One region of the Ensifer fredii genome, then DNA from elsewhere that is predicted to be linked to it. Evidence: predicted binding sites of a transcription regulator. Region 1 holds the regulator's gene; each other region holds the start of a gene.
What was found. The regulator PhoB, encoded in region 1, activates phosphate uptake and scavenging genes when phosphate is short. The targets are predictions, from matches to a motif close to TGTCATNNANCTGTCAT.

Region 1 (3,271 bases):
CCGCTTCCGTTGCCAGGCAGGCGCCGAGAGGGAAGCCGCCGCCGATGCCCTTGGCGACGGCCATGATGTCCGGCTTGATGCCCGACCATTCATGCGCGAAGAGCTTGCCTGTGCGGCCGACGCCGCACTGGACCTCGTCGAGGATCAACAGCAGCCCGAACTCGTCGCAGAGCGCGCGCAGTTCCTGCATGAATTCTTTCGAAGCGAGGCGAATGCCGCCCTCGCCCTGGATCGGCTCGACCAGGATTGCAGCGGTCTCGTCGTTGATCGCGGTCTTGACGGCGGCGATGTCGCCGAACGGCACCTGATAGAAGCCCGGAGCCTTCGGCCCGAACCCTTCGATGTATTTCTGCTGGCCGCCGGCGGCAATCGTCGCGATGGTGCGGCCGTGGAAGGCGCCTTCGAAGGTGATGATGTGGAACCGCTCCGGATGGCCCTTGGCGAAATGGTAGCGGCGCGCCGTCTTGATCGCACATTCGAGCGCTTCCGCACCGGAATTGGTGAAGAACACTCGATCGGCGAAGGTGACCGCCGTCAGCCGCTGCGCCAGGCTCTCCTGGCCGGGAACATCGTAGAGATTGGACACATGCCAGAGCTTCTCCGCCTGCGCTTTCAGCGCTTCGACGAGATGAGGATGGGCATGGCCGAGCGAATTAACCGCGACGCCGGCTGCAAAGTCGAGATAGCGGGTGCCGTCTTCGGCAATCAGCCAGACGCCCTCGCCTCGCTCGAAACGCAACGGCGCACGCAGATAGGTGTCGTAGAGCGGCGGTGTTGCGGCCATGATCAGCATCTCCTTCGTCATCGGCATCGCTGTCGGACGTATCGGCCCGACAAAAATCAAAAATGCCGCCTTTCGGCGGCGCAGGCACTATTCCCATATCGCGGCGCAATGTCAACAAAACCAAGGCTTGCAACAGTCGCGCCGGCCCGGATTCCGCACCGCGAAAAAATCCCGATGCGGGGCTTGCAAAAATGCAACTATCCGACAGCAAGTTGGGGAAAACTGCGAAATCGATTCGGCGCGATTCCGGCGACTCTTGCCACGGAGTCACCCGGCCGGTAGGTTAATATTCAATTACTAGACGCATGCGGCGGACCTAGTCACCAAAATAGTTATCGCGTTGTAACTCCGGGGCTTTTCCGGAGAACGGTGATGGATTCTGCCATCCCAACGCCGAGAACGGGGAGTGCAGACATGAACTGGACGGACGAGCGGGTTGAGAAGCTGAAGAAGCTATGGTCCGAGGGCCTAAGCGCGAGCCAGATCGCGGCGCAGCTGGGAGGCGTCAGCCGTAACGCGGTGATCGGCAAGGTTCATCGGTTGAGCCTGCCAGGCCGCGCCAAGGCCGGCGGAGCGACAGCGGCGGCTCGTCCCAAGCGGACGACCTCGGCGCCCCGCGCCCCGAACTACGCGGCACGCGCCGTGACCCGGACGGTTACCCGCGCTGCCGGCACGGCCGTGCTCAAGGAAGAGGTCGCCGTCGATCTGGTGGCGGAGCAGGATCTCGCACTCGACACCAACATTGTCGTGCCGATGTCGCGCCGGCTGGAACTCACCCAGCTGACCGAGCGGACCTGCAAATGGCCGATCGGCGACCCGCTCAAGGAAGAATTCCACTTCTGCGGCAACGACTCGCCGGAATCCTCCCCCTATTGCAGCTACCACGCTCGCCTCGCCTACCAGCCCTCGGCCGAGCGGCGCCGCGCGCGCTGATCGGTCGGAGCAATAACAAGGACGCATGAAGGGGCCCGTCGGGCCCCTTATCACTTTGGAACGCCGGAAAAGCAGCGCAAGCGTCAGCTTTCCAACGAATAGCCGGCGCCGCGCACCGTCCTGATCACATCGGGCATATTGGAGAAATTCAGAGCCTTGCGCAGCCGGCCGACATGGACGTCGACCGTTCGCTCGTCGACATAGATGTCGTGCCCCCAGACGCCGTCGAGCAGCTGCGAGCGGGAGAAGACGCGGCCTGGCGAGGCCATCAGGAACTCCAGGAGCCGGAACTCCGTCGGGCCGAGCCTCACTTCGCGGGTGCGACGATGCACGCGATGGGTTTCGCGGTCGAGCTCTATGTCGCCGCAGCGAAGCACCGTCGACAGCACTTCAGGCTTCGCCCGCCGGAGCATCGCCTTGACCCGCGCCATCAGCTCCGGCGTCGAGAACGGCTTGACGACGTAGTCGTCGGCACCGGTCGCAAGGCCTCGCACCCGCTCGCTTTCCTCGCCGCGCGCCGTCAGCATGATGATCGGCAGCCGCTCGGTCTCCGGGCGCTGTCGGAGACGGCGGCAAAGCTCGATGCCGGAGACGCCGGGCAGCATCCAGTCGAGGATGAGAAGGTCGGGCAAGCGCTCCTGCAGGCGGATCTCCGCTTCGTCGCCGCGAAAGATCGTATCGACCTCGAAGCCCTCAGCCTCGAGATTGTAGCGCAGCAGCACGCTGAGCGCTTCCTCGTCCTCGACAACGGCTATCTTCGGCAACATTCAGTTACGACTCCTTGCCTAGATTCATGATTGGCGGGTGTCCCCTCAGTCGGTGACGGATCCGAGCGTTGACGTCATGTCGTCCTTCGGCCGCTCGCCCTGCGGCTGGGCGCCCGTCGCCATGTAGTAGATGGTTTCGGCGATATTGGTGGCGTGGTCGCCGATACGCTCGATGTTCTTGGCGCAGAAAAGGAGATGCGTGCAGGGGGTGATGTTGCGCGGATCCTCCATCATGTAGGTCAACAGCTCGCGGAACAACGAGGTGTAAATCGCGTCGATCTCCTCGTCGCGTTCGCGGATGCTGTTTGCCTTCTCCGGCGAACGCGAGGCGTAAACGTCGAGGACCTCCTTGAGCTGGATCAGGGCGAGTTCGGCGAGGTGCTCGAGACCGCGCGCCAGCTTGCGCGGAATGCCGGAGCCGGCAACCGCGATGACGCGCTTGGCAGTGTTCTTGCCGAGGTCGCCGACGCGCTCGAGATCGGCGGCGATCCGGATCGACCCCATGATCTCGCGGAGATCCGCGGCCATCGGCTGTCGCTTGGCGATGGTGACGATCGCCTTTTCGCCGATCTGGCGCTCGGCGTCGTCCAAGATTGCATCGTCGGAAATGACCTTCTGGGCGAGCGCCAGATCGGAATTCACCAGAGCCCGGACTGAATCCGCCACCATCTGCTCGGCCTGGCCGCCCATCTCCGAGATCCGGCGCGTCAGATATTTAAGCTCTTCGTCGAAGGCTGTCGTTATGTGGGGGTGAGACATCTACGGTTCCTCGAGGGCGCACTCTTCG
Region 2 (3,271 bases), 790 kb from region 1:
GCCTGCAGCAACTGAGCCGGCTGACGGGCAAGAAGCTCGCTTTCCACTTCGAGAGCTGAGCGGTCACCAAGCGGCGTCGTTTCAGATGGTGGGAACGGTCGCGCGCGGGTCTCCACGCGCGACCGTTCGGTTATTCGGCTTTCAGGAAGTCGCCGACTTCGAGCAGCACGAATTCGTTGTCGTCTGCCTTGTCGAGCGCACGTCCGGCGGAGAAGGGCAGGTTGTTGTCGTTGCCGACGATGATATGCGCGTCGTCGACGCGATCGACGTTCTCGATGGTGACGAAAGGCATGTCATAATAGCCGTCGCCGCCCTGGCGCTTCCTGTTGTCCGGATCGGAAATCTTCAGGAGGTCGATGTAACCGATCTTGCGCACGGCCTTGCCGACATACTCATCGTCCATCGCGATCTTGTAGACGCGCTTCAGCTTCGACCCGACCGCGAAGCAATCCGGCTTCGGATCCTTGGGATCGACGCAGGCCTTGTCGACGGTGCCGGCACCATTGTCGCGCTCGATTACCAGCGCCGACTTTTCGTCGAGCATATTGAAGTCGCCGATCGCCTCGCCGCCTTCGGCGAGCGGATAGAGCCAGCTACGCCCGGTCCAGGCCTTGGCTGCGGCCTCGAGCTCGACGATGCGGAGCGCCGGGCGGCCATCCGCCTGTTCGACCGTTTCGCCGTCGGTCCAGATCGGCCCCTCGAGCAGGCCGTAGAGTTTGGTGCCGTCCTTGGACAGAGCCAGACCTTCATAGCCGCCGGAGCGCTTGAGGTTGAAAGCGGGCGCCCTCTTCGACGGGTCCGCCTGGAGCGTCAGCGTCGGATTGTCCGGCGACAGCACCGGCTTGCCGTCCACCGTCGTCGGGATCACGTCGGTGAGCTTGCCGGTCGTGTCGAACTTCAGCACGTAGGGACCGAATTCTTCGCCGATCCAGAAGCCGTCGGCGACCGGCTGGATCGACTCGACGTCGAAGTCTCCGCCGGTGAGATAGCGTGTGGCAGAGCCTTCCATGACGATCGGGAAGGGCGCCTTGCGGTCGGGATCGGACAGGAAGACGGTTTTCAACGCTTCGACCTTGCCGGCGTCCCAGTCGATTTTCAGATGATGCAGCATCAGCATCGCGTCGGTCGAATTGAGCTTGTTGCCGAAGCCATTGTCCGAAAGGCTCCAGAAAGTGCCGTCCGGCATCGCCTTGATGCCGGAGAAGCCCTGCATCGGCTGGCCGTTGAAGGGGAGAGAAAGGCCGGTCGGGCGGACGCCGTCCTTGCCCGCTACGCTGCCGAGCTCCGTCGCGCGCTTGCGGTCGACGGTCGAGAACTTGCCCGAAGTCATGAGGTATTCCGCCGCATCCGCAGGCGCGGCAATGATCGTATTGGCCCGCAGGACCGCATGGGCCTTCAGTGTCGCCGGAAAGGCCTTTTCATCGGCGAGCGCGGCGGTCGCCGACAGGAGCGTCAAGGCGACGGCGAGGATGGATTTCGTCATCAAATTCACCTGGGTTCGAGCTGTTGGGTTCGAGCTGTGTCGCTTCCCGATAGGCGGCTTTGATGACGGCGAGTTGACGCTTCTCTGACAGGCCGGTGAAGCTTTGATGACGGCCATACCGGCCGCCCAGGGGAGCGAAGACGGTGCCTCCCGGCGCGCGCTACAGTTGCACGGCGCGCAGCGAGAATACCCCGAGTTTCTGGCCGCGTCCCTTGATCTCGTGCTCTCCCAGGTCCTCGCTTCTGACGAAGGTCGGCAGGCGCATGCGCCGCAACAGATCGGCGGAAATCAGCACCTGCCGATCGAGCGTTCGGCAGAGACCTTCGAGACGCGCCGTCGTGTTCACGGTGTCCCCGAAATAGGTGATCTTGTGCCTGTCGACGCCGATTTCGGCGGCAACGATCGTTCCTCCGTGGAGGGCCGCGCGCAGGCGTGGGACCTCGCCGTACACCTTGTGCCAGCGGGAGGCGGAAGCTTGAACCTGGTCGAGAATGTCGAAGACGCAGCGAATGCAGGCGGCGTCGGCCACGGCTCGGTCGAAAGGCCAGGTGATGACCGCGGCGTCGCCGATATAGTCGTCGATGGAGCCGCGATAGCGCAGCACTGGATCGGCGAGCTCCGCAAACAGTTTGCCGAGATATTCCTGCATCCTGAGGTCGCCGAAGCGCTCGGCATAGGCGGTCGAGCCGGCGACGTCGATAAACAGGAATACGCGTTCCTCCTGCACCGGCTTGCGGTAGCGTCCCATAAGCAAGCTCAGGAAGACGTCGCGGCCGAGCAGTTCCCGCACCCGCAGCACGAAAATGATCGGACCGGAAACGACGAGCGCATAGACGAGCACATTGAAGGACGGCACCATCGCCTCGCTCCAGGACTGCTGCAGCACGCCCGTCGTCTTCAGCACCACCCCCGCCGCCACAAAACCGAGATTTTCGACGGCGAAATAGACGGCGATGGAGGACAGGAGAAAGGCTGGTGTCGGAAGGCTGTGGATCGCCCTGTAGAGGCGGCGCAGGATGATGCGGCGTTCAAAGGCAAGGACCGGCATGCAGATGAACACCGCAAAGGTCGCGCCGATCAGCGCTCCGTCGCCATAGACGACCCATGCATAGGCCACGCCGCTGCCGGCAAGAACCAGAAGCAGGAAAATGAATTCGAGCGTGGAAAATCTCCAGCGCATGCGCGATGGCCTCGGGAATCAAACAGCGGAAGGAATGGCCGCGCCTGCGGAAGTCTCATTCGCGGCAGTGCGAACACCTGATCCGTTGAGTCGGATCAGCATTTCAATTCGTCTGGCTAAGACCGGATTCGGGCGGAAAGGTGTTGGCGGCTGCCGCCGTTCAACCGCCGATTTCCATCGCCTCGATCTTCTTTCCGACGAAGCGAAGCGCCACCTCGCCATTGATAAGCTTCAGCGCCATGTCGCCGAAAAGCTCCCGGCGCCAGCCGTGCAGCGCGGCGACGTCGGCCTTTTCGCCTTCGGCGGCGATCCGATCGAGATCGTCGCTGCTGGCGATGATCTTGGCCGCCACGCCCTCCTTTTCGGCGATGAGCTTCAGGAGCACTTTGAGCATCTCGCCCGCTGCCGCAGCGCCCTCCGGCGCGTGGTTCTGGCGCGGCAGGCGGGGCAGATCGGCCTTCGGAAGCGCCAGCGCCTCGGTGACCGCCTCGATGATCGCGGTCCCGGCAGCGGAACGCTCCCAACCCTTGGGAATGGTCCTCAGCCGGCCGAGTGCTTCCGCATCCTTCGGCTGCTGCTGGGCGATCTCGTAGATCGCGTCGTCCTTG
Region 3 (3,271 bases), on a different replicon from region 1:
GGTCCGCAATGGATCGTGTGCAGCCGCGAATAGTTGGCCCGTTCGGCGACTTCCTCGGGCTCGATGACGCGGACGATCTCAGGCTTGCGTGGATCGGGCTTCGTGTCGATGATATGCAGCCGCGATGATCTCAAGCCGGGCACGACGAGGTAGCGGCGCTCGACATGCGGATGCGGCGCATTGGGGCACAAGCAGGATGAGCAGGCGTTCCAGCCGAAATGGTGAAGCTCGTCGCCGACATTCGGCATGTCGACCTGCCCGACGATCTGAGAATAGCTTGCGGATGCCGGGTCGAGGTCGACGACGGCGATTGCGTCCGGCCGCTGCCGGTCCGGGTCGAAGGCCGCCACATAGGCAAGCGTCTCTTTCGGCGCCTTGGCGGCCATGCGTGGGGATGGATAGAAGGAAGGATCGGGTCGCCACGTCGCCATTTCGTTTCTCCCCCAGAGAAGACAATGCGTGGATCCTGATGCAAGCTTAGGTGATGCGGCAAAAACGCGTCGGAAATGCGGCGTTTTGGCCTTATTTAACGGAATGGCGGCAAGCGAGAGTAACTGAGACAGATGGGCGAATTCGAATTCGACGGCGAGCTCTGGCTCTATCCCGGCAAGGGCGGCTGGCACTTCGTCACCCTGCCAGCGGAGATTGCACGGCAGATCAAGTTCCTGGCCGAACGGGGAAAACGCGGCTGGGGTAGCGAGGCTGTGATCGCACGCACGGGCAAGACGGATTGGACCACGTCGATCTTCCCCGACAAGGCCTCGGGTTCGTTCCTGCTGCCGGTGAAGGCGGAGGTTCGGCAGCGAGAAAAACTGGCTGCCGGTCAAACGATGCGCATCAAGCTGTCGTTGGACGGCGCTAAGTCTCGACCCTGAGCTTCATCCGGTCGGCTGCAAAACGCGTCCGCGAGTATTCGACCGGCCGGCCTTCGAGGTCGGCATTGACCGATTGGGCCTCTAGCACGATCGCCCCGGGTGAAAGCTGGAGCAGCGTCAGCTCCTCCGCTTCCGCATGTCGCGCGACGATCTCGGTGGAAGCGCGGACATAATCGTAGACGCCCTGGGCGGCGAAGGCCTTGGTCACGGAGCCGAGACGGGCATATTCCTCCGCCATCCGCGGAAAGCGGTCGGCGGGAAAATAGCTGAGCGACGTGGAGAGCGGCCGGCCGTCGCCACTGCTGACGGTGTGGAGCTCGACGAGCAGCGCACTCGGAGCAAGACCTAGTGCCGTGGCAATCTCGCCGCTCGCCGGCACTTGGCCGTGCGCCAGCAGCCGGGTGCCGATTTCCCTCACCTGTCGGCCGAGCCCCTGCGAGAAGCGGGTACGCCGCGAGATCGGATAGGTGACCCGCTCCTTGCGCTCGATCAGCGTGCCGCGCCCCTGCACGGCGCGCACCAGTCCTTCGTCGGCAAGGGCCGCCAGCGCGCTGCGGACCGTATGGCGGTTGACGCCGAAGTCGTGCGCCAGCGCCGTCTCGGGCGGCACCATTCCGGTCGTGTCGTAGTCGCCATTGCTGATCGCCAGCCGTATGCGGTCGGCAATCTGCCGCCAGAGCGCCACACCGGTCTGCCGCTCGACCGTTTTTTTCACTGCCGTTTTTGCCACCGTCACAAGCCTGTCATTTCCGACCGTTAGAGAATGGTATAGGATGTATAGTTGTCTAGATCAATAGACATTTGGGATGAAGCAAATGGACGCGAAGCAGAGATTTGAAGCCCCAGAGGCGTGGGATCGCAAGGAAGGCATGCGGCTTCTGGCCCGCGCCACCCTTGCGGAACTGACGGCCGCCTGGGAAGCCATAGCCGACAAGCCGGACGTGGCGCCGGTCCGCGGTCCGGAGACCGGACTCGTCATGGTGCGCGGCCGCATCGGCGGCGGCGGCGATCCTTTCAACCTGGGCGAGGCGACAGTGTCACGTGCCACCGTCCGGCTCTCGACCGGCGAGGTCGGCCACGGGCAGATGCTCGGCACCGACAAGGAGCGCGCCCGCTACGCGGCGATCTTCGACGCCCTTTTCCAGCACGATGCGCACCGTCGGGCGGTCGAAGCGCTGCACCGGCTGATCGCCGCCCGCCTCGATAGGCAAGACCAGCGGAAAGCCGAGGAGACGGCGGCGACCCGCGTCGATTTCTTCACCATGGTCCGGGGAGAGGATTGATGGGCACGCAGTCGCAGATCTATGCCGGCGCGTTCGCCGATCCCGTCTTCGCGGCGCAATCCGTGTTCCGCACCCTGATGGACAGTTTTGCCCGCCCGGGCACCATCGGCCGGCTCTCGGCTCAATCGGCACCACGCTCGCCTCTTGGTAACGCCAGCGGCGCCGTGGCACTGACGCTCTGCGATCACGACACCCCCGTCTGGCTCTCACCGGCGCTCGCCAAATCTTCGGTGCCGCAATGGATCGCCTTCCATACCGGCGCCGCCCTGACCGAAGCCAAGGACGAGGCGCGTTTCGCCTTCGTCGAGAAGGGGGCCGCGGTGCCGGGCTTCGATCAGTTCGCCCTCGGCACCCAGGAATATCCCGACCGCTCGACGACGCTGGTGGTCGAGATCGAGGCACTGACCGGCGGTGAGGCGCTCGTCGCTCGCGGGCCGGGCATCAAAACTGAGATCGGCGTCGCACCGAAGGGCCTGCCGGACGTCTTTCTCGACTTCTGGGCGGCCAACTGGGCGGTCTTCCCGCGCGGCATCGATCTGGTGCTGACGTCGGGCGACGCGGTGCTCTGCCTGCCGCGCACGACGAAGCTCTCGGCGAAGGAGTTCTGATCCATGTATGTTGCCGTGAAGGGCGGGGAAGCCGCCATCGCCAATGCGCATCGCCTGCTTGCCGACCGCCGGCGCGGCGACCGCTCGCTGCCCTCGATCACCATCGAGCAGGTGGTCGAGCAGCTCGGTCTGGCCGTCGATCGCGTCATGGCCGAGGCCTCGCTTTACGACCGCTCGCTCGCCGCACTTGCCGTGCGCCAAGCGCGCGGCGACATGATAGAGGCGATCTTCATCCTGCGCGCCTATCGCACCACGCTCCCCCGCTTCGGCTATTCCGAGCCGATCGACACTGCCGGAATGCTGGTCGAACGGCGCGTGTCCGCCACCTACAAGGACCTGCCCGGCGGTCAGCTTCTCGGCCCCACTTTCGACTACACCCACCGCCTGCTCGACCCGTCGCTCATCGGCGACGAACCGGTCGCGGCGCCGGCGATGAAGTCATCGGGCGAACAGGTCATGCGCGTCTCGGACATTCTCGACGGCGAGGGCCTGATCGAAGTCGACG

Region 2: NXT3_RS06255 (esterase-like activity of phytase family protein) is a predicted target of PhoB. The motif match lies at 1,579-1,595, and genes of this name have one in related genera.
Region 3: phnF (phosphonate metabolism transcriptional regulator PhnF) is a predicted target of PhoB. The motif match lies at 1,606-1,622, and genes of this name have one in related genera.

The regions. Positions count from the first base shown of each region.
Region 1 is NZ_CP024307.1:509,448-512,718, reverse strand. Features, by position in the region: gene NXT3_RS02475 (aspartate aminotransferase family protein) at 1-784, opposite strand, end outside; gene NXT3_RS02470 (GcrA family cell cycle regulator) at 1,199-1,717, shown strand; gene phoB (phosphate regulon transcriptional regulator PhoB) at 1,801-2,484, opposite strand; gene phoU (phosphate signaling complex protein PhoU) at 2,530-3,243, opposite strand.
Region 2 is NZ_CP024307.1:1,297,699-1,300,969, forward strand. Features, by position in the region: gene ppx (exopolyphosphatase) at 1-59, shown strand, start outside; gene NXT3_RS06255 (esterase-like activity of phytase family protein) at 131-1,483, opposite strand; gene NXT3_RS06260 (adenylate/guanylate cyclase domain-containing protein) at 1,644-2,663, opposite strand; gene rnd (ribonuclease D) at 2,824-3,271, opposite strand, start outside.
Region 3 is NZ_CP024310.1:545,603-548,873, reverse strand. Features, by position in the region: gene NXT3_RS26360 (selenium-binding family protein) at 1-431, opposite strand, end outside; gene NXT3_RS26355 (DUF1905 domain-containing protein) at 564-875, shown strand; gene phnF (phosphonate metabolism transcriptional regulator PhnF) at 859-1,590, opposite strand; gene phnG (phosphonate C-P lyase system protein PhnG) at 1,691-2,158, shown strand; gene phnH (phosphonate C-P lyase system protein PhnH) at 2,158-2,766, shown strand; gene NXT3_RS26335 (carbon-phosphorus lyase complex subunit) at 2,770-3,271, shown strand, end outside.